3 regions of the Streptomyces sp. NPDC006384 genome follow, and region 3 is predicted to be linked to each of the others. Evidence: predicted binding sites of a transcription regulator. Region 3 holds the regulator's gene; each other region holds the start of a gene.

Region 1 (5,801 bases), on a different contig from region 3:
GCGAGTAGTCGTACAAAATGACAAAAGACGGCCATTCGGGGCGGTCCGGTCCGCCTCCCCGGGACTCCGGACGCGCGGCGTCCTCGCCGTGCTCCTCCTCGCCGCCCTCGCCCCCGGCTGCGCGCAGGGCGACACCCCCGGGGTGCGGGGCGCCCCCGGCCAGCAGCCCCATCAGGCCCCGCCGGGCCGCGCCCTCGACGCCTACGCGGACGGACTGCGCGCGGCGCACACCGCCCGGGCCGCCGCCGCCAGGCGCTGGAACCTGAAGAAGGTCCCCCTCACCGCGCCCCCGCCGCCCGCCCGCAAGCCGCGGATCACCGCACGCGAGGGCTTCGAGGTCGAGGGACAGGAGAACCTCCCGCCGGTCTTCACCACCGTCCCCACCGAGGAGCGGATCGTCTTCCTCACCATCGACGACGGCGCCGAGAAGGACCCGGCCTTCCTGCGCATGATGAGCGAGCTGAAGATCCCCTACACGGTCTTCCTCACCGACGAGGAGATCAAGGACGACTACGGCTACTTCGAGAGGATGCAGGACCTCGGAGTCACCCTCAACGGCCACACCCTGACCCACCCCTACCTCCCGGCGCTCTCCTACGAGGCACAGAAGCGGGAGATCTGCGGCATGCAGAAGGTGATCGAGAAGCGCTACGGCAAGCGCCCCGCCCTCTTCCGCCCGCCCTTCGGCAACTACAACCGCGACACCCTGCGCGCCGCGAAGTCCTGCGGCGTCACGCACGTGCCGATCTGGAACGAGGAGGTCTTCGTCGACCACTGGGAGTACCGCGAGTGGGACCGGGACCTGCACCCCGGGGACATCGTCCTCACCCACTTCCGGGGCCGCGACGACTGGGACGGCACGATGACGGACATGGCCCGCCGTTTCCTGGACCGGATCACCGCCGAGGGATACGCGGTGGCCCGGCTGGAGGACTACCTGTGAGGCGCGGGCGGTTCCGGCCGGCCGGGGCCGCCCTGACCGGCGCCCTGGCCGCCGTACTGGCCGCCGTACTGGCCGCCGTACTGCTCACCGGCTGCGTCCGGTCCACCGTCCCCGCCCACCAGCCCTCGGCGGGCAAACCGGCCGGGGCGGGCGGACAGGGCCAGGAGCCGCCGCCCGTCCTGGACCACGTCCGCACCACCGACGAGGTCGTCTTCCTCACCTACGAGGACGGCGCCGACCGGGACCCGGGCCTGACCGCCCTGATCCGCCGGCGGCGGCTCCCGGTCACCCTGTTCCTCACCGACACCGTCACCGGACCGGCGTACGGCGAGTTCGCGCGGCTGCGCTCCGTCGGCGCCGGCCTGCAGAACCACACCCTCGACCACCGCTCCCTGCGCGGCCTGCCCTACGCCGGCCAGCGCGCCGAGATCTGCGGCCAGCAGACCAAGCTCCACGCCCGCTTCGGCGTCCGCCCCCACCTCTTCCGCCCGCCCCACGGCAGCTACGACCCGACCACCCTGCGCGCCGCCGCCGACTGCGGCATCACGGCCGTCGTCCTGTGGCGCGCCGCCCTGGGCGACGAGGGCGGCCTCACCTTCACCCGAGGCGAACACGCCCTGCGCCCCGGCGACATCATCGCGGTCACCGCCCCGTCCCGCACGGAGGAACTCCTGCACGAGATCGAGCGTCAAGGCCTACGGGTGGGACGCCTGGAGGACTACCTCTGACACCGGCGGGGTGTTTCAGCCCGTCCTGGGGGGTGCCCCCTCCGGGGGAGAACGAGGACGAGGCTCTTCGGCCCCCAGCAGCGCCCACACCGGGCAACGGCGCGCTCCCCGAACCGGCGTTCACGTGAAAAACCGGCCGACGCGCCGCGGGCATTGGCACTCCGCTTGACCGAGTGCTAACCGCGGTCATAGTCTCTGGTCTGGCACTCACCCCTGGAGAGTGCCAACTACGCGACGGGCAGGTCCGGCACCCGCGACGACGGATCCACCTGGTCGCCACCTCAGACAGTTAACCCCGTGAGATCTCCGAAGGGGGAGGTCGGATCGTGACGACCACCAGCTCCAAGGTTGCCATCAAGCCGCTCGAGGACCGCATCGTGGTCCAGCCGCTCGACGCCGAGCAGACCACGGCGTCGGGCCTGGTCATTCCGGACACCGCCAAGGAGAAGCCCCAGGAGGGCGTCGTCCTGGCCGTGGGCCCGGGCCGCTTCGAGGACGGCAACCGTCTTCCGCTCGACGTCAAGGTCGGTGACGTCGTGCTCTACAGCAAGTACGGCGGCACCGAGGTGAAGTACAACGGCGAGGAGTACCTCGTCCTCTCGGCCCGCGACGTGCTCGCGATCGTCGAGAAGTAGGACGTCGAGAAGCAGGACGACCGAGACAAGACGTAGGTCGACCCGCCTCGACTCTGCTCGACAGCTGCGCCCCTGGCCCCCCGCGACCGATAAGAAGCCGGGCGCGAGGGGCGCAGTCTGTTTTCCGTTAGATCAGCTTTCCGAGAGGGCTCCCGCTCCCATGGCGAAGATCCTGAAGTTCGACGAGGACGCCCGTCGCGCCCTCGAGCGCGGCGTCAACAAGCTTGCCGACACGGTCAAGGTGACGATCGGCCCCAAGGGCCGCAACGTCGTCATCGACAAGAAGTTCGGCGCCCCCACCATCACCAACGACGGTGTCACGATCGCCCGCGAGGTCGAGATCGAGGACCCGTACGAGAACCTCGGCGCCCAGCTGGTGAAGGAGGTGGCGACCAAGACCAACGACATCGCGGGTGACGGCACCACCACCGCCACCGTCCTGGCCCAGGCGCTGGTCCGTGAGGGCCTGAAGAACGTCGCCGCCGGCGCCTCCCCGGCGCTGCTGAAGAAGGGCATCGACGCGGCCGTCAAGGCCGTCTCCGAGGACCTCCTCGCGACCGCCCGCCCGATCGACGAGAAGTCCGACATCGCCGCCGTGGCCGCGCTGTCCGCCCAGGACCAGCAGGTCGGCGAGCTCATCGCCGAGGCCATGGACAAGGTCGGCAAGGACGGTGTCATCACCGTCGAGGAGTCCAACACCTTCGGTCTGGAGCTGGACTTCACCGAGGGCATGGCCTTCGACAAGGGCTACCTGTCGCCGTACTTCGTGACGGACCAGGAGCGCATGGAGGCCGTCCTCGAGGACCCGTACATCCTCATCAACCAGGGCAAGATCTCCTCCATCGCGGACCTGCTGCCGCTGCTGGAGAAGGTCATCCAGGCCAACGCCTCCAAGCCGCTGCTGATCATCGCCGAGGACGTCGAGGGCGAGGCCCTGTCGACCCTGGTCGTCAACAAGATCCGCGGCACCTTCAACGCCGTCGCGGTGAAGGCTCCCGGCTTCGGCGACCGCCGCAAGGCGATGCTGCAGGACATGGCCGTCCTCACCGGCGCCACCGTCATCTCCGAGGAGGTCGGCCTCAAGCTCGACCAGGTCGGCCTGGACGTGCTCGGCTCCGCCCGCCGCGTCACCGTCACCAAGGACGACACCACGATCGTCGACGGTGCCGGCAACGCCGAGGAGCTGCAGGGCCGCGTCGCCCAGATCAAGGCCGAGATCGAGAACACGGACTCCGACTGGGACCGCGAGAAGCTCCAGGAGCGCCTCGCGAAGCTGGCCGGCGGCGTGTGCGTGATCAAGGTCGGCGCCGCCACCGAGGTGGAGCTGAAGGAGCGCAAGCACCGTCTGGAGGACGCCATCTCCGCGACCCGCGCCGCGGTCGAGGAGGGCATCGTCTCCGGTGGTGGCTCCGCCCTGGTCCACGCCGTCAAGGTCCTCGAGGGCAACCTCGGCAAGACCGGCGACGAGGCCACCGGTGTGTCGGTCGTCCGCAAGGCCGCCGTCGAGCCGCTGCGCTGGATCGCCGAGAACGCCGGCCTCGAGGGCTACGTGATCGTCTCCAAGGTCGCGGAGCTCGAGAAGGGCAGCGGCTACAACGCCGCCACCGGCGAGTACGGCGACCTGGTCAAGGCCGGCGTCATCGACCCGGTCAAGGTCACCCGCTCCGCCCTGGAGAACGCCGCCTCCATCGCCTCCCTCCTCCTGACGACCGAGACCCTGGTCGTCGAGAAGAAGGAAGAGGAGGAGCCGGCCGCCGGCCACGGCCACAGCCACGGTCACTCGCACTGACGACGCCAGGCTGACAGCCGCTGAGTGAGGGCCCGGCACTCCTGCACGATCCCGCAGGAGTGCCGGGCCCTCGCCGTGCCGCCCCGGCCACGCACCGGAGCCCGGTGCCCGGGGGTGCGGTGACGGCGTCGCGTCGACCCGTCACCGGGGAGCCATTACCGGGGAGCCGTCACACCAGCCCGCTCAGCGGCAGCACCCGCTCGGCGAGCCGCCCCCGCAGCCTCCCCCCGGTGACGTCGGCCTCCGCGAGCCAGTCGGCGGCGACCAGCCGGTCGACATGTGCGGCGACGTCCTCGGACCGCAGCCCGCAGAACACGGCGACCGCGTCCAGACCGAGACCTTCGCCCCCGGCGTCTTCGGCACAGCCGTCGATACGGCCGTCGGGCCGGCTGTGGGCGGCGGTGTACACGGCGAGGAGCCGGGTGGCGGCGGTCGGCTTCTTCTTGCGGATCTTCCGGTCGCCCACCACTTTCTGCGCCCACCCCGACAGCCGCGCCCGGGTGACCTTGCCGAAGAAGAACGGGCGCGGCTCACCGGGCAGCAGCGAGGGGACGGTGACCTGAGTGGGGTCCTCGGGCCGGGAGTCCAGCGCGTCGGCGACGGTGTCCTCCTCCGGCAGACGCAGCCAGCCGGCGTCGACGAGCTGCTGGAGCACCCGCTCGGCGTCGCTCTGCAGCCAGCCGTTGAGGTCCTGCCCGGTGACGTTCCCGGTGCCGGCGCGCGCGGACCGCAGGGTCAGCATCAGCACCGCGAGCCGCGCCTCGGACCCGGGGAGCGGGGCGTGGGTCCGGATGTGCTCCAGCACCCTGCGCGCGTGGGCCCCCTGACCCCGGGTCAGCAGCCGCTCGATCGCCGGACCGTCCCCGTCCGCCGTGACGCCGAGGCGGTTCGCGTTCATCTCACGGGTGGTCCGGGCGGCCGCCTCCGCCCGTTTCGCCTCCTCGAGCAGGGACGCGTCGTCGGTGACGGCGGCCCACGCGGTGAAGGCGCGTGCCTTGCGGTCGTGGAGCTCGGCGAGGAGGGCGAGATCGGGTTCGGGCCGCCGCTGGTACGCGCGGAACGCGTCCCCGAGTTCGACGAGCTCCTGCCGCAGCACGTCGGGCTGGAGGTCGTCCGGCACGATCCGCTGCGCGATCTTCCGCGACTGCCTCTTCTCCCGCCGGGGCGACGCCCCACGCGGCGCGGTGGTACGGGCCCGGGGCACCGGCGCGGGCCGGGCACCCGGGGAAGGGGCGCCGCCCGGGACACCGGAGGCGCCTGCCCCTGCGGAGGGGGCGCCGGTCGAGGGGGAGCCCGTGGCGGCCGGGGTGGCACCGGCGGGGGAGGCGCCCGTGACGGAGGGGACGCCGGCCGGAGGGTGACCCGTGGCCGAGGGTGCGAGGTCGGAGAACAGCACCGGCACACCGGCGCCCACCACCCCCCGCCCCGCCCCGGCGACGGCCGCCTGCCGCGCACCGCCCCGCGCCGCCCTGTCCCTACGCTCCCTGTCGGTCCCGTCGGCGAACAGTCCGCCCCGGTCACCCGTGTCCGCGCTCACCCGATGCCGCCCTCTCCCTCGCCGGCCTGCGACCACCCGCACCCTGCGGGCACAGCCACCTGACGTTATGCCGCGCAGGCCCCCGACCAGCACCGAACGAAGCTGGATCACACGTTCGGGTGACGACTCCGCCACGACGGCCGCAGCGGCCTGCCGGACGCCGTCTTCC
Region 2 (5,801 bases), on a different contig from region 3:
CCCCGGGCAGGTCGTCGGCCTGATCGCGGGTGGCGCCGAGGCCATGACGACCTCCGTCGAGGGCGCCGAGGACTCCGCCGGGCTCGCCCGCGCCGACCTCGACGCGCTCGCCCTCACCCCCGACGACACGGTGGTCGGCGTCTCCGCCTCCGGCCGCACCCCGTACGCCGTCGGCGCCGTCGAGCACGCGCGGGCGCTCGGCGCGCTGACCGTCGGCCTGGCCTGCAACGCGGGCAGCGCGCTGGCCGCCGCCGCCGAGCACGGCATCGAGGTCGTCACCGGCCCCGAGCTGCTCACCGGCTCCACCCGGCTGAAGGCCGGCACGGCGCAGAAGCTGGTCCTCAACATGCTGTCGACGATCACCATGATCCGGCTCGGCAAGACGTACGGGAACCTGATGGTCGACGTCCGCGCCTCCAACGAGAAGCTGCGCGCCCGCTCCCGCCGTATCGTCGCGCTCGCCACCGGTGCCGCCGACGACGAGGTCGAGCGCGCCCTGACCGCCACCGGCGGCGAGGTCAAGCACGCCATCCTGGCGCTGCTGGCCGACGTGGACGGCCCCACGGCCGCCCGCCTCCTGGAGGACTCCGGCGGCCGGCTGCGCGCCGCGCTGGCCGCGGCGGCCACCTGAGCCCCGGGCACGCGGGCGGCGTGCGCACGGGCGGTCCGCCCCACCGGCCCCGTGTGCGACCCTGAGGAACATGAACCACGCCCAGCTGACCGCCCTGGGCCGCGCCCTGCGTCTCCTCGGTGAGCACGGCGAGGCCCTGACCGCCGACACCCCCGACGCCAAGCTGCACGAGATCCGCGCCGACCTGAAGCGCGCGCTGGACCGGCTGGAGGAGGGCGTCACGGCGGCCGCCCCGAGCACCCGCTGCCCCGAGCACCCGAACGGGCCGGTCGACGAGGCCGCCCCCGACCTGTGCCTGCTGTGCGAGACCCGCCGCCGCACCGCCCGCCGCGCCGAGTACGACGCCGAGTACGGCGGCGGCCCCCTCCCGGCCCGGCACACCGAGCCGGTGCAGTCCCGGTACGGGGTGCGCGGCGACCGCCCGCAGCCCCAGCAGCGCTGGCTGCCCGAGCTGTGGAACGGGCAGGCGTGGCAGCTGTGCGGCACCCCGCGCCGCGACCGCCGCGAGGCCGAGCTGTACATCGCCGCCCAGCTGCGCGCCCCGCGCGCGGCCATGGCGTACCGGCTGGTGCACGAGTTCACGGACTACGAGGTGCTGCGCGTGTGGGGGACGCCGGTGCGGGTGGACATCGAGCCGATGGGCGGCGGCGCCTTCGGCTGAGCCCTTCGGCCGAGGCTTTCGGCTGAGCCCTTCGGCCGGGCACCGCGCCGGTGGACGGGGCCGCGGGAGGGGTCAGCGGACGACGTCGAAGACGTTCTTCTGGATGCCGTTGGCGTAGGTCTCGTGCTCGACGAGCCTCAGCCGCTGGGTGTCCTTGTCCGTGTCGCTGAACAGCCGCTTCCCCGCTCCGAGGAGCAGCGGGAAGACCAGCAGGTGGTAGCGGTCGATCAGACCGGCGTCCGACAGGGCCCGGTTGAGGGCGGCGCTGCCGTGGACGATGAGCGGGGCGCCCTCCGTCTCCTTCAGCGCGGCGACGTCGTCGAGCGAGCGCAGGATCGTGGTCTCGCCCCAGTCGTCCACCAGATCGCCGTCGGTGAGGGTGGTGGAGACGACGTACTTCGGCATCGTCCTGTAGTCGGCGAACTCCTCCATGTCCGGCCAGACCGTGCTGAACGCCTGGTAGCTGACCCGGCCGAGCAGCAGGGCACCGGCCTCCTTCTGTTCCCGGCCCTTGATCTCGAACGCCTCGGGGAGGAACTCCACGTCCTTGAAGGTCCAGCCCGAGTTCCGGTAGCCGGGCTCGCCGCCGGGAGCCTCCATGACTCCGTCGAGCGAGACGAAGGCGGTGCTGATCAGGGTGCGCATCTGGTCGTCTCCTGGGTGTGCGGTGGCACGGGGCATCCCGCGGTGCGTTCATCTTGTACGACTACGACCGTGGCGACCGCGAAAACTCATCGGCCGCGGCGGATCTTCCCGGGAACGCGCCCGAGGGCGGCACCCCCGGCCTGTGGCCAGGAGTGCCGCCCTCGGTACCGAAGGACGGTCGATCAACCGGAACCGGTCGATCAGAAGTCCATGTCACCGCCCGGCATGCCGCCGCCGGCGGGCGCGGCGGCCTTCTCCGGCTTGTCGGCGATGACGGCCTCGGTGGTGAGGAACAGCGCGGCGATGGAGGCGGCGTTCTGCAGCGCGGAACGGGTCACCTTCGCCGGGTCGATGATGCCCTCGGCGATCATGTCGACGTACTCACCGGTCGCGGCGTTCAGGCCGTGGCCGACCTGGAGGTTGCGGACCTTCTCCACGACGACGCCGCCCTCGAGACCACCGTTGACGGCGATCTGCTTCAGCGGGGCCTCCAGCGCGAGCTTCACGGCGTTGGCGCCGGTCGCCTCGTCACCGTCGAGCTCCAGCTTCTCGAAGACCTGGGAGGCCTGCAGCAGGGCCACGCCACCACCGGCGACGATGCCCTCCTCGACGGCCGCCTTCGCGTTGCGCACGGCGTCCTCGATGCGGTGCTTGCGCTCCTTGAGCTCGACCTCGGTGGCGGCACCGGCCTTGATGACGGCCACGCCGCCGGCCAGCTTCGCCAGGCGCTCCTGGAGCTTCTCGCGGTCGTAGTCCGAGTCGCTGTTCTCGATCTCGGCGCGGATCTGGTTGACCCGGCCCTGGACCTGCTCGGCGGAGCCGGCGCCGTCCACGATCGTGGTCTCGTCCTTGGTGATGACGACCTTGCGCGCCTTGCCCAGCAGGTCGAGCGTGGCGTTCTCCAGCTTGAGGCCGACCTCCTCGGAGATGACCTCGCCGCCCGTGAGGATGGCGATGTCGCCGAGCATGGCCTTGCGGCGGTCGCCGAAGCCCGGGGCCTTGACGGCGACGGACTTGAAGGTGCCGCGGATCTTGTTGACGACCAGGGTCGACAGGGCCTCGCCCTCGACGTCCTCGGCGATGATCAGCAGCGGCTTGCCCGACTGCATGACCTTCTCCAGGAGCGGGAGCAGGTCCTTGACGTTGGAGATCTTGGAGTTGGCGATCAGGATGTACGGGTCGTCGAGGACGGCCTCCATACGCTCCATGTCGGTGGCGAAGTACGCCGAGATGTAGCCCTTGTCGAAGCGCATACCCTCGGTGAGCTCCAGCTCCAGACCGAAGGTCTGGGACTCCTCGACGGTGATGACGCCTTCCTTGCCGACCTTGTCCATGGCCTCGGCGATCAGCTCGCCGATCTGGGTGTCGGCGGCGGAGATGGAGGCCGTGGAGGCGATCTGCTCCTTGGTCTCGACGTCCTTCGCCTGCTCCAGCAGGGCGGCGGAGACGGCCTCGACGGCCTTCTCGATGCCGCGCTTCAGGGCCATCGGGTTGGCGCCGGCGGCCACGTTGCGCAGACCCTCGCGCACCAGGGCCTGGGCCAGAACGGTCGCGGTGGTCGTACCGTCACCGGCGACGTCGTCCGTCTTCTTGGCGACTTCCTTGACCAGCTCGGCGCCGATCTTCTCGTACGGGTCCTCGAGCTCGATCTCCTTGGCGATGGAGACACCGTCGTTGGTGATCGTGGGCGCGCCCCACTTCTTCTCGAGGACGACGTTGCGGCCCTTGGGGCCGAGCGTCACCTTGACGGCGTCCGCGAGCTGGTTCATGCCGCGCTCGAGGCCGCGCCGCGCCTCCTCGTCGAACGCGATGATCTTGGCCATGTGAAGTGGTCCCTCCAGGACTGGGGGTGATTCCTTCGGACCGCGCCCGCGCCCGCGACGGACGGCTCGCCGGCCCCGTGGTTCCTTCCCACGTCGGCCCGCGGGCCTCACCGACCCGGTCCTTCGTTGTCACTCTCACCTTCAGAGTGCTAACGCCAATGATTAGCACTCGACCCGCCCGAGTGCAAGGTGCGCCCGCGTAGCGGGCTCGTCGAGGGGTGGTGGTCGGGTGACGGGCGGGCGCAAGCGCCTATGGGGATCGGGGGGCGGGTCCGCCGCCCGCGAACACCGGCCGGACACGGGCCCGGGACCGGAGCCGGGGCAGGGTCCTCCGGGTCCGGGCAGGCCGAAGGGCCCGCACCCAGGTACGGGTGCGGGCCCTTCGGGGAAGACCGTTGACTTGCGGTGGCCGCGCGTCTCAGGCGCTGAGGCGGACCATGTCGGCCTGCGGGCCCTTCTGACCCTGCGAGATCTCGAACTCGACCCGCTGGCCTTCTTCGAGGGTGCGGTAGCCGTCCATCTGGATCGCGCTGTAGTGGACGAAAACATCCGCACCACCGTCGACCGCGATGAAGCCGTACCCCTTCTCCGCGTTGAACCACTTGACGGTGCCCTGAGCCATGCCTAACTCCCCTATTACTGGCCCTTGCGCAGATCCACACTTCGCGGATCCGGGTCAGACCTCACCCCCCAATGGGCGGGGGCGTGCGCCGGAACGCGTCGACCGCGGCTGAATGTATCTGCCCAACTGCCGTCTGCAACAGGTCACTCGGACGAGAAATCTGGACGCACCCGGTCCGGAAAATGGCGAAGTTTCACCTGATGACGGGTCAAGTCGGGCCGCGCAAAGTGAACAAAGGCCGCGAAATGCGCCACATTTTGGCTGCATCTTGTCGGGCGCGCGGAGAGAAAGCGAAGGCGCCGGCCCGGTGACCGGGGGCGCGTTCCCCAACTCTACCGCGCCCAATCACATGGAATTACCCCCTCCGCTTCTCTTGCGGAGGGGGTAATCCGGGGAACTCTGCGTGACGCCGTTCACCGAAGGTGACGGCGGGCCGGCCGGGGGGCCGGGCGGCGGTCAGCCGCCGGCGACCGCCGGGATGATGGAGACGCCCGCGCCGTCCGGCGTCGCGGTCTCCAGCCCCTGCTCGAAGCGGACGTCGTCGTCGTTGACGTAGACGTTGACGAAGCGGCGCAGCTTGCCCTGGTCGTCCAGGACGCGGGCGGCGATGCCGGTGTGGTTCTTCTCCAGGTCGGAGATGACCTCGGCGAGGGTGGCGCCCTCGGCGGCGACCTCGGCCTTCCCGCCGGTGTAGGTGCGCAGGATGGTGGGGATGCGAACGGTCACGCTCATGCGAGGCCAGCCTCTCGGAAGGAGTCCAGGTCGGGGCGGATCGTCGCGGTCAGGCCGGTGCCGGCCACCGCGTCGAGGGTCTTGAGGCCGTCGCCGGTGTTGAGGACGACCGTGGTGAGCGACGGGTCCAGGACGCCGTCCTCGATCAGCTTCTTCGTGACGCCGACCGTCACACCGCCCGCGGTCTCCGCGAAGATGCCCTCCGTGCGGGCGAGCAGCTTGATGGCGTCGACGACCTGCTCGTCGGTCACGTCCTCCACCGCGCCGCCGGTGCGGCGGGCGATGTCCAGGACGTAGGGGCCGTCGGCCGGGTTGCCGATCGCCAGCGACTTGGCGATGGTGTTCGGCTTCTGCGGGCGTACGACGTCGTGCCCGGCCTTGTACGCGGTGGACACCGGCGAGCAGCCCTCGGCCTGGGCACCGAAGATCTTGTACGGCCGGTCCTCGACCAGACCGAGCGCGATCAGCTCCCGCAGGCCCTTGTCGATCTTCGTGAGCTGGGAGCCGGAGGCGATCGGGACGACGATCTGGTCGGGCAGCCGCCAGCCGAGCTGCTCGCAGATCTCGTACGCGAGGGTCTTGGACCCCTCGGCGTAGTACGGGCGCAGGTTGACGTTGACGAAGCCCCAGCCCTCGCCGGCCGGGTCGCCGATCAGCTCGGAGCAGAAGCGGTTGACGTCGTCGTAG
Region 3 (5,801 bases):
ACAGCCCCTGCTGCCCCGGCTGGAACTGGCCCTGGGGCCGCTCCTCGCCGCGCAGCTTGGCCAGCTCGCGCAGGACGCGCTCCTGCTCGGGGTCGAGCTTGGTCGGGGTGGTGACCTCGACGTGGACGATGAGGTCGCCCCGGCCGCCGCCGCGCAGGTGGGTGACGCCCCGGCCGTGCAGCGGGATCGACTGGCCGGACTGGGTGCCCGGGCGGATGTCGACCTCCTCCACGCCGTCGAGGGTCTCCAGCGGCACCTTGGTGCCGAGGGCCGCCGCCGTCATCGGCAGGGTGACCGTGCAGTGCAGGTCGTCGCCGCGGCGCTGGAACTGCGGGTGCGGCAGCTCGTGGATCTCGACGTACAGGTCGCCGGCGGGGCCGCCGCCGGGGCCGACCTCGCCCTCGCCCGCGAGCTGGATCCGCGTGCCGTTGTCGACACCGGCGGGGATCTTCACGGTCAGGGTGCGCCGGGAACGGATCCGGCCGTCGCCCGCGCACTCGGGGCACGGGGTCGGGACGACGGTGCCGAAGCCCTGGCACTGGGGGCAGGGCCGGGAGGTCATGACCTGGCCCAGGAAGGACCGGGTGACCTGCGAGACCTCACCGCGGCCGCGGCACATGTCACACGTCTGGGCCGAGGTGCCCGGGGCCGCGCCCTCGCCGTTGCAGGTGTTGCAGACGACGGCCGTGTCGACCTGGATGTCCTTGGTCGTGCCGAAGGCCGCCTCGTCCAGCTCCACCTCGATGCGGATCATGGCGTCCTGGCCGCGGCGGGTGCGCGAGCGCGGTCCGCGCTGCGACGCCGTGCCGAAGAAGGCGTCCATGATGTCCGAGAAGTTCCCGAAGCCGCCCGCGCCGAAGCCGCCGGCCCCGCCCGCGCCGCCCGACTGGGACAGCGGGTCGCCGCCGAGGTCGTAGACCTGCTTCTTCTGCGGGTCCGACAGCACCTCGTAGGCGGCGTTGATCTCCTTGAACCGCTCCTGGGTCTTCGGATCGGGGTTGACGTCCGGGTGCAGCTCGCGCGCGAGCCTCCGGAACGCCTTCTTGATCTCGTCCTGAGAGGCGTCGCGGCGCACGCCGAGTACGGCGTAGTAGTCCGTGGCCACCTACGACTCCGCCAGGATCTGTCCGACGTACCGTGCCACTGCGCGTACCGCTCCCATCGTTCCCGGGTAGTCCATGCGGGTCGGTCCGACCACGCCGAGCTTGGCGACAGCCTCGCCGCCCGAACCGTAGCCGACCGACACGACGGACGTGGAGTTGAGTCCTTCGTGGGCGTTCTCGTGACCGATCCGTACGGTCACGCCCGGATCCTTCGCCTCGCCGAGCAGCTTGAGGAGCACGACCTGCTCCTCCAGCGCCTCGAGCACCGGCCGGATCGTGAGGGGGAAGTCGTGCCCGAAGCGGGTGAGATTGGCGGTGCCGCCGATCATCAGCCGCTCCTCGTTCTCCTCGACCAGCGTCTCCAGGAGAGTGGAGAGCACGGTGGAGACCGTACCCCGGTCCTCGGCCTCGAAGGCCTCCGGGAGGTCCTCGACCAGACCCGGCACGTCCGCGAACCGGCGTCCCGCGACCCTGCTGTTGAGCCGGGCCCGCAGATCGGCGAGGGAGGCCTCGCCGAAGGGCGCCGGGCAGTCGATCATCCGCTGCTCGACCCGTCCGGTGTCCGTGATCAGCACGAGCATCAGGCGCGCGGGCGCCAGGGAGAGCAGCTCCACGTGCCGCACGGTCGAACGGGTCAGCGACGGGTACTGCACGACGGCGACCTGCCGGGTGAGCTGCGCGAGCAGCCGCACCGTGCGGGCCACGACGTCGTCGAGGTCGACGGCGCCCTCCAGGAAGTTCTGGATGGCGCGCCGCTCGGGCGCGGTCATCGGCTTGACGCCGGCCAGCCTGTCGACGAAGAGCCGGTAGCCCTTGTCGGTCGGGATGCGCCCGGCGCTGGTGTGCGGCTGGGCGATGAACCCTTCGTCCTCCAGGGCCGCCATGTCGTTGCGCACGGTGGCCGGGGAGACGCCGAGGTTGTGCCGCTCGGTGAGGGCCTTGGAGCCGACGGGCTCCTCGGTGCCGACGTAGTCCTGGACGATGGCACGCAGCACCTTCAGCCTGCGTTCACTGAGCATCGCGCACACCTCCAGAAGTCGTCCGCCCGGTGTTCCCCCTGGCACTCTGCGTGTGCGAGTGCCAGACTTCCCCGGCCCAGTGTACGGCCGTCGGGTACGGCTGCGGCAAGGCCGGTGCCCCGTCGCCGTGCCGGGGCCGCCGCGGCGTTAGCGTCACCGTCGTGACGGTGACGTGGAAGGACCTGGGGTGGGAGCGGCTGGCGGCCGGGGTGGGCCGGTGCCGGCTGCCGGTGTGGGACTGCACGGCGGGGCTGGTCGTCGGCGCGGACGCGGCCCTGCTGGTGGACGCCGGTTCGAGTCTCGCGGAGGGCGCGCGGCTGCGGGCGCGGGCGCAGCGGCTCGCCGGGCGCCGTGTGACGCATCTCGCGCTGACCCACCCGCATTTCGACCACGTCCTCGGGGCGGCGGCGTTCGCGGGCGCCGAGGTGTACGGCGCGACGGGCACGGCCGCGCTGCTGGCGGGGGCGGGGGGCCGGGAGGGGCTGCGGGCGGACGCGGTGGCCGAGGGGCTGGACGCCCGGCTCGCGGAGGAGGCCGTGGACGCGCTCGTCGCGGTCCGCCACGAGGTGCGCGGCGCGCGGACGCTCGACCTGGGCGGCGGGCGGCGGGTCCTGCTGGCCGACGTGGGCCCCGGGCACACGGGGCACGACCTCGCGGTGCTGGTGCCGGGCGAGGTCGCGGTCGTCTTCTGCGGGGACCTCGTGGAGGAGTCCGGCGATCCGCAGGCGGGGCCCGACGCCGTGCCGTCGCGCTGGCCGGCGGCGCTGGACCGGCTGCTGGAACTGGGCGGCGAGGACGCGCTGTACGTGCCGGGGCACGGGGCGGTGGTGGACGCGGCGTTCGTCCGGGCCCAGCGGGACGCGCTGGCCGCCCGTTTCGGCGTGTCGTCCTGATCACGGGCCGCGCGTTTCTCCTATCGTCGGCAGAATGCGCCCACCCGTCTCCCACCACCGCCCTTCCCCCGAGGGTCCTGCGGGCCCGCGCCGTCGTGTGTACTCCGCCGACCTGACCCCTCCGTGGAAGAAACCGCAGCCGGTGCCCGAGGTGCCGGCCGACCCCGGTCTGGTGGTCGAGGAGGCCGTCACCGGCTTCTGCGGCGCCGTGATCCGCTGCGAGGCGGGCACGGTGACGCTGGAGGACCGTTTCGGCAAGCACCGGGTCTTCCCGCTGGAGCCGCGCGGCTTCCTGCTGGAGGGCAGGACCGTGACCCTGGTGAGGCCCGCCTCCGGCCCGGCCCGGCCCGCCCGTACGGCGTCCGGTTCGGTCGCCGTCCCCGGCGCCCGCGCGCGCGTGGCCCGCGCCGGCCGCATCTACGTCGAGGGCCGGCACGACGCCGAGCTGGTCGAGAAGGTCTGGGGCGACGACCTGCGCATCGAGGGCGTGGTCGTGGAGTACCTGGAGGGCGTGGACGACCTGCCGTCCATCGTCGACGACTTCGCGCCGGGCCCGGACGCGCGGCTCGGGGTGCTGGTGGACCACCTGGTGCCGGGGTCGAAGGAGTGGCGGATCGCGCAGGCGGTGACGAGCGAGCACGCGCTGGTCGTGGGCCACCCGTACATCGACATCTGGGAGGCGGTGAAGCCGTCGTCGCTCGGCATCGCGGGCTGGCCCCGGGTGCCGCGCGGGCAGGACTGGAAGACGGGCGTGTGCCGGGCGCTGGGGTGGCCGGCGGACAACACCGGGGCGGTGTGGCAGGCGATCCTGGCCCGGGTCCACTCGTACAAGGACCTGCAGCCGGAGCTGCTGGGGCGGGTCGAGCAGTTGATCGACTTCGTCACCGAGTGAGGTGAGACGAGTGAGGTGAGACCCGCCCCTCCCGGGCCCTCTCCGGCGGAGTCCCGGAAAGTCCGGGGAGCGGGGGTCCGGGGGGCGGAGCCCCCGGGGTCGGGACGGGAAGGGGCGGCGGGGGCGGGAAACAGCCCCGTCAGTCCACCAGGTCCCGCACCACCGCGTCCGCCAGCAGACGCCCGCGCAGCGTGAGCACGGCCCGCCCCTCCTCGTACGGCCCCTCCTGGAGCAGCCCGTCCGACAGGGCCCGCCGAGAGGCGGCAAGCCCCGCCTCCCGCAGCAGGGACAGCGGTACGCCCTCCCGCAGCCGCAGCTCCAGCAGGACGCGCTCCACCCGCCGGTCCTCCTCCGTGAGGATCTCGCGTCCGGCCCCCGGCGACCTCCCCGCCGCCAGCGCCCCCGCGTACGCGCCGGGGTGCTTCACGTTCCACCAGCGCACGCCGCCCACGTGGGAGTGGGCCCCGGGCCCGGCGCCCCACCAGTCGGCGCCCCGCCAGTACAGCTCGTTGTGCAGGCAGCGGCCGGCGTCGGAGGTGGCCCAGTTGGACACCTCGTACCAGTCGAAGCCGGCCGCGGAGAGGGTCTCCTCGGCGATCAGGTACCGGTCGGCGTGCACGTCGTCGTCGGTCATGGGGATCTCGCCGCGCCGGATGCGCCGGGCGAGCTGCGTGCCCTCCTCGACGATCAGCGCGTACGCGGAGACGTGGTCGGGTCCGGCGCCGAGGGCGGCGTCCAGGGAGGCCCGCCAGTCGTCGTCGGACTCGCCGGGGGTGCCGTAGATCAGGTCGAGGTTGACGTGGTCGAAGCCGGCCGCGCGGGCCTCGGCGACGCAGGCCTCGGGGCGGCCGGGGGTGTGGGTGCGGTCGAGGATCCTCAGGACGTGCTGCCTGGCACTCTGCATGCCGAAGGAGATCCGGTTGAAGCCGCCCTCGCGGAGGGTGGCGAGGTATGCCGGGTCGACGGACTCCGGGTTGGCCTCCGTGGTGATCTCGGCGTCCGCGGCGAGGCCGAACTCGTCGCGGATCGCGTGCAGCATCCGTACGAGGTCGCCGGCGGCCAGCAGGGTGGGCGTGCCGCCGCCGACGAAGACGGTGCGGACCTCGCGGGGGTCGTCGCCGAGGACCTTGCGGGCGAGGCGGACCTCGTCGACGAGCGTCTCGGCGTAGTTGTCGCGAGAGGCGAGGACGCCGCCGGTGCCGCGCAGCTCGGTGGCGGTGTAGGTGTTGAAGTCGCAGTAGCCGCAGCGGGTCGCGCAGTACGGGACGTGCAGGTAGAAGCCGAGGGGGCGGTCGGCGGCACCGGCGAGCGCGGACGCGGGCAGGGCACCGTCGGCGGGGACGGGTTCGCCGTCGGGGAGTGCGGAGGGCATGCGTTCCATTGTCCCGTACTGCCGCGCTCGCTCCGTCATTCCGCCTGCAGCACCAGCAGGGCGAGGTCGTCCTCCGGGGGCCGGGGGCCGAACTCGTGGACCAGGCGCCGGATGCGCTCGGCGACCAGTCCGGCGTCCAGTCCCCTGCATCCGGCGAGCGCGGCGGCGAGCCCGTCGCCGTCGTCGAACTGGCGGGAGCCGGAGCGCCGCTCGGTGACCCCGTCCGTGACGCACAGCAGCGTGTCGCCGGAGCGCAGCTCGAACGTCTCGCTCGTGTACGCCGGGTCCTCGACGACCCCGAGGAGGGTCTGCGGCTCGGCGACCGCGCGGACGGCGCCGTCGGGCGGGAGCAGCAGCGGCAGCGGGTGGCCGGCGGAGGCGAGGGTGCAGCGGACGACGCCGTCGCCGACCGGGACGAGTTCGCCGTAGAGCAGGGAGAGGAAACGGGTCTGGGGGCCGTCGCCCGGGGCAACCGGTCGGCCGCCGACGGCGACCAGGGCGCGGGCGGCGGCGTCGGCGGCC

What was found. Region 3 encodes HrcA, which represses chaperone genes, less so after heat shock. Its sites were predicted from a motif close to TTNGCACTCNGNNNNNCNGAGTGCNAA; they were not measured.
Region 1: a site for HrcA is predicted at 1,825-1,851, ahead of groES (co-chaperone GroES). Genes of this name have one in related genera too.
Region 2: a site for HrcA is predicted at 3,923-3,949, ahead of groL (chaperonin GroEL). Genes of this name have one in related genera too.

What each region holds. Positions count from the first base shown of each region.
Region 1 is NZ_JBIAHR010000014.1:170,469-176,269, forward strand. Features, by position in the region: gene ACFYOJ_RS21035 (polysaccharide deacetylase family protein) at 1-943, shown strand, start outside; gene ACFYOJ_RS21040 (polysaccharide deacetylase family protein) at 940-1,671, shown strand; gene groES (co-chaperone GroES) at 1,998-2,306, shown strand; gene groL (chaperonin GroEL) at 2,467-4,095, shown strand; gene ACFYOJ_RS21055 (hypothetical protein) at 4,265-5,632, opposite strand.
Region 2 is NZ_JBIAHR010000003.1:345,717-351,517, forward strand. Features, by position in the region: gene murQ (N-acetylmuramic acid 6-phosphate etherase) at 1-631, shown strand, start outside; gene ACFYOJ_RS05750 (hypothetical protein) at 702-1,292, shown strand; gene ACFYOJ_RS05755 (dihydrofolate reductase family protein) at 1,365-1,937, opposite strand; gene groL (chaperonin GroEL) at 2,138-3,760, opposite strand; gene ACFYOJ_RS05765 (cold-shock protein) at 4,179-4,382, opposite strand; gene ACFYOJ_RS05770 (MoaD/ThiS family protein) at 4,839-5,114, opposite strand; gene thrC (threonine synthase) at 5,111-5,801, opposite strand, start outside.
Region 3 is NZ_JBIAHR010000012.1:217,307-223,107, forward strand. Features, by position in the region: gene dnaJ (molecular chaperone DnaJ) at 1-1,105, opposite strand, end outside; gene hrcA (heat-inducible transcriptional repressor HrcA) at 1,106-2,122, opposite strand; gene ACFYOJ_RS18945 (MBL fold metallo-hydrolase) at 2,284-3,015, shown strand; gene ACFYOJ_RS18950 (DUF3097 domain-containing protein) at 3,050-3,907, shown strand; gene hemW (radical SAM family heme chaperone HemW) at 4,047-5,279, opposite strand; gene ACFYOJ_RS18960 (SpoIIE family protein phosphatase) at 5,315-5,801, opposite strand, start outside.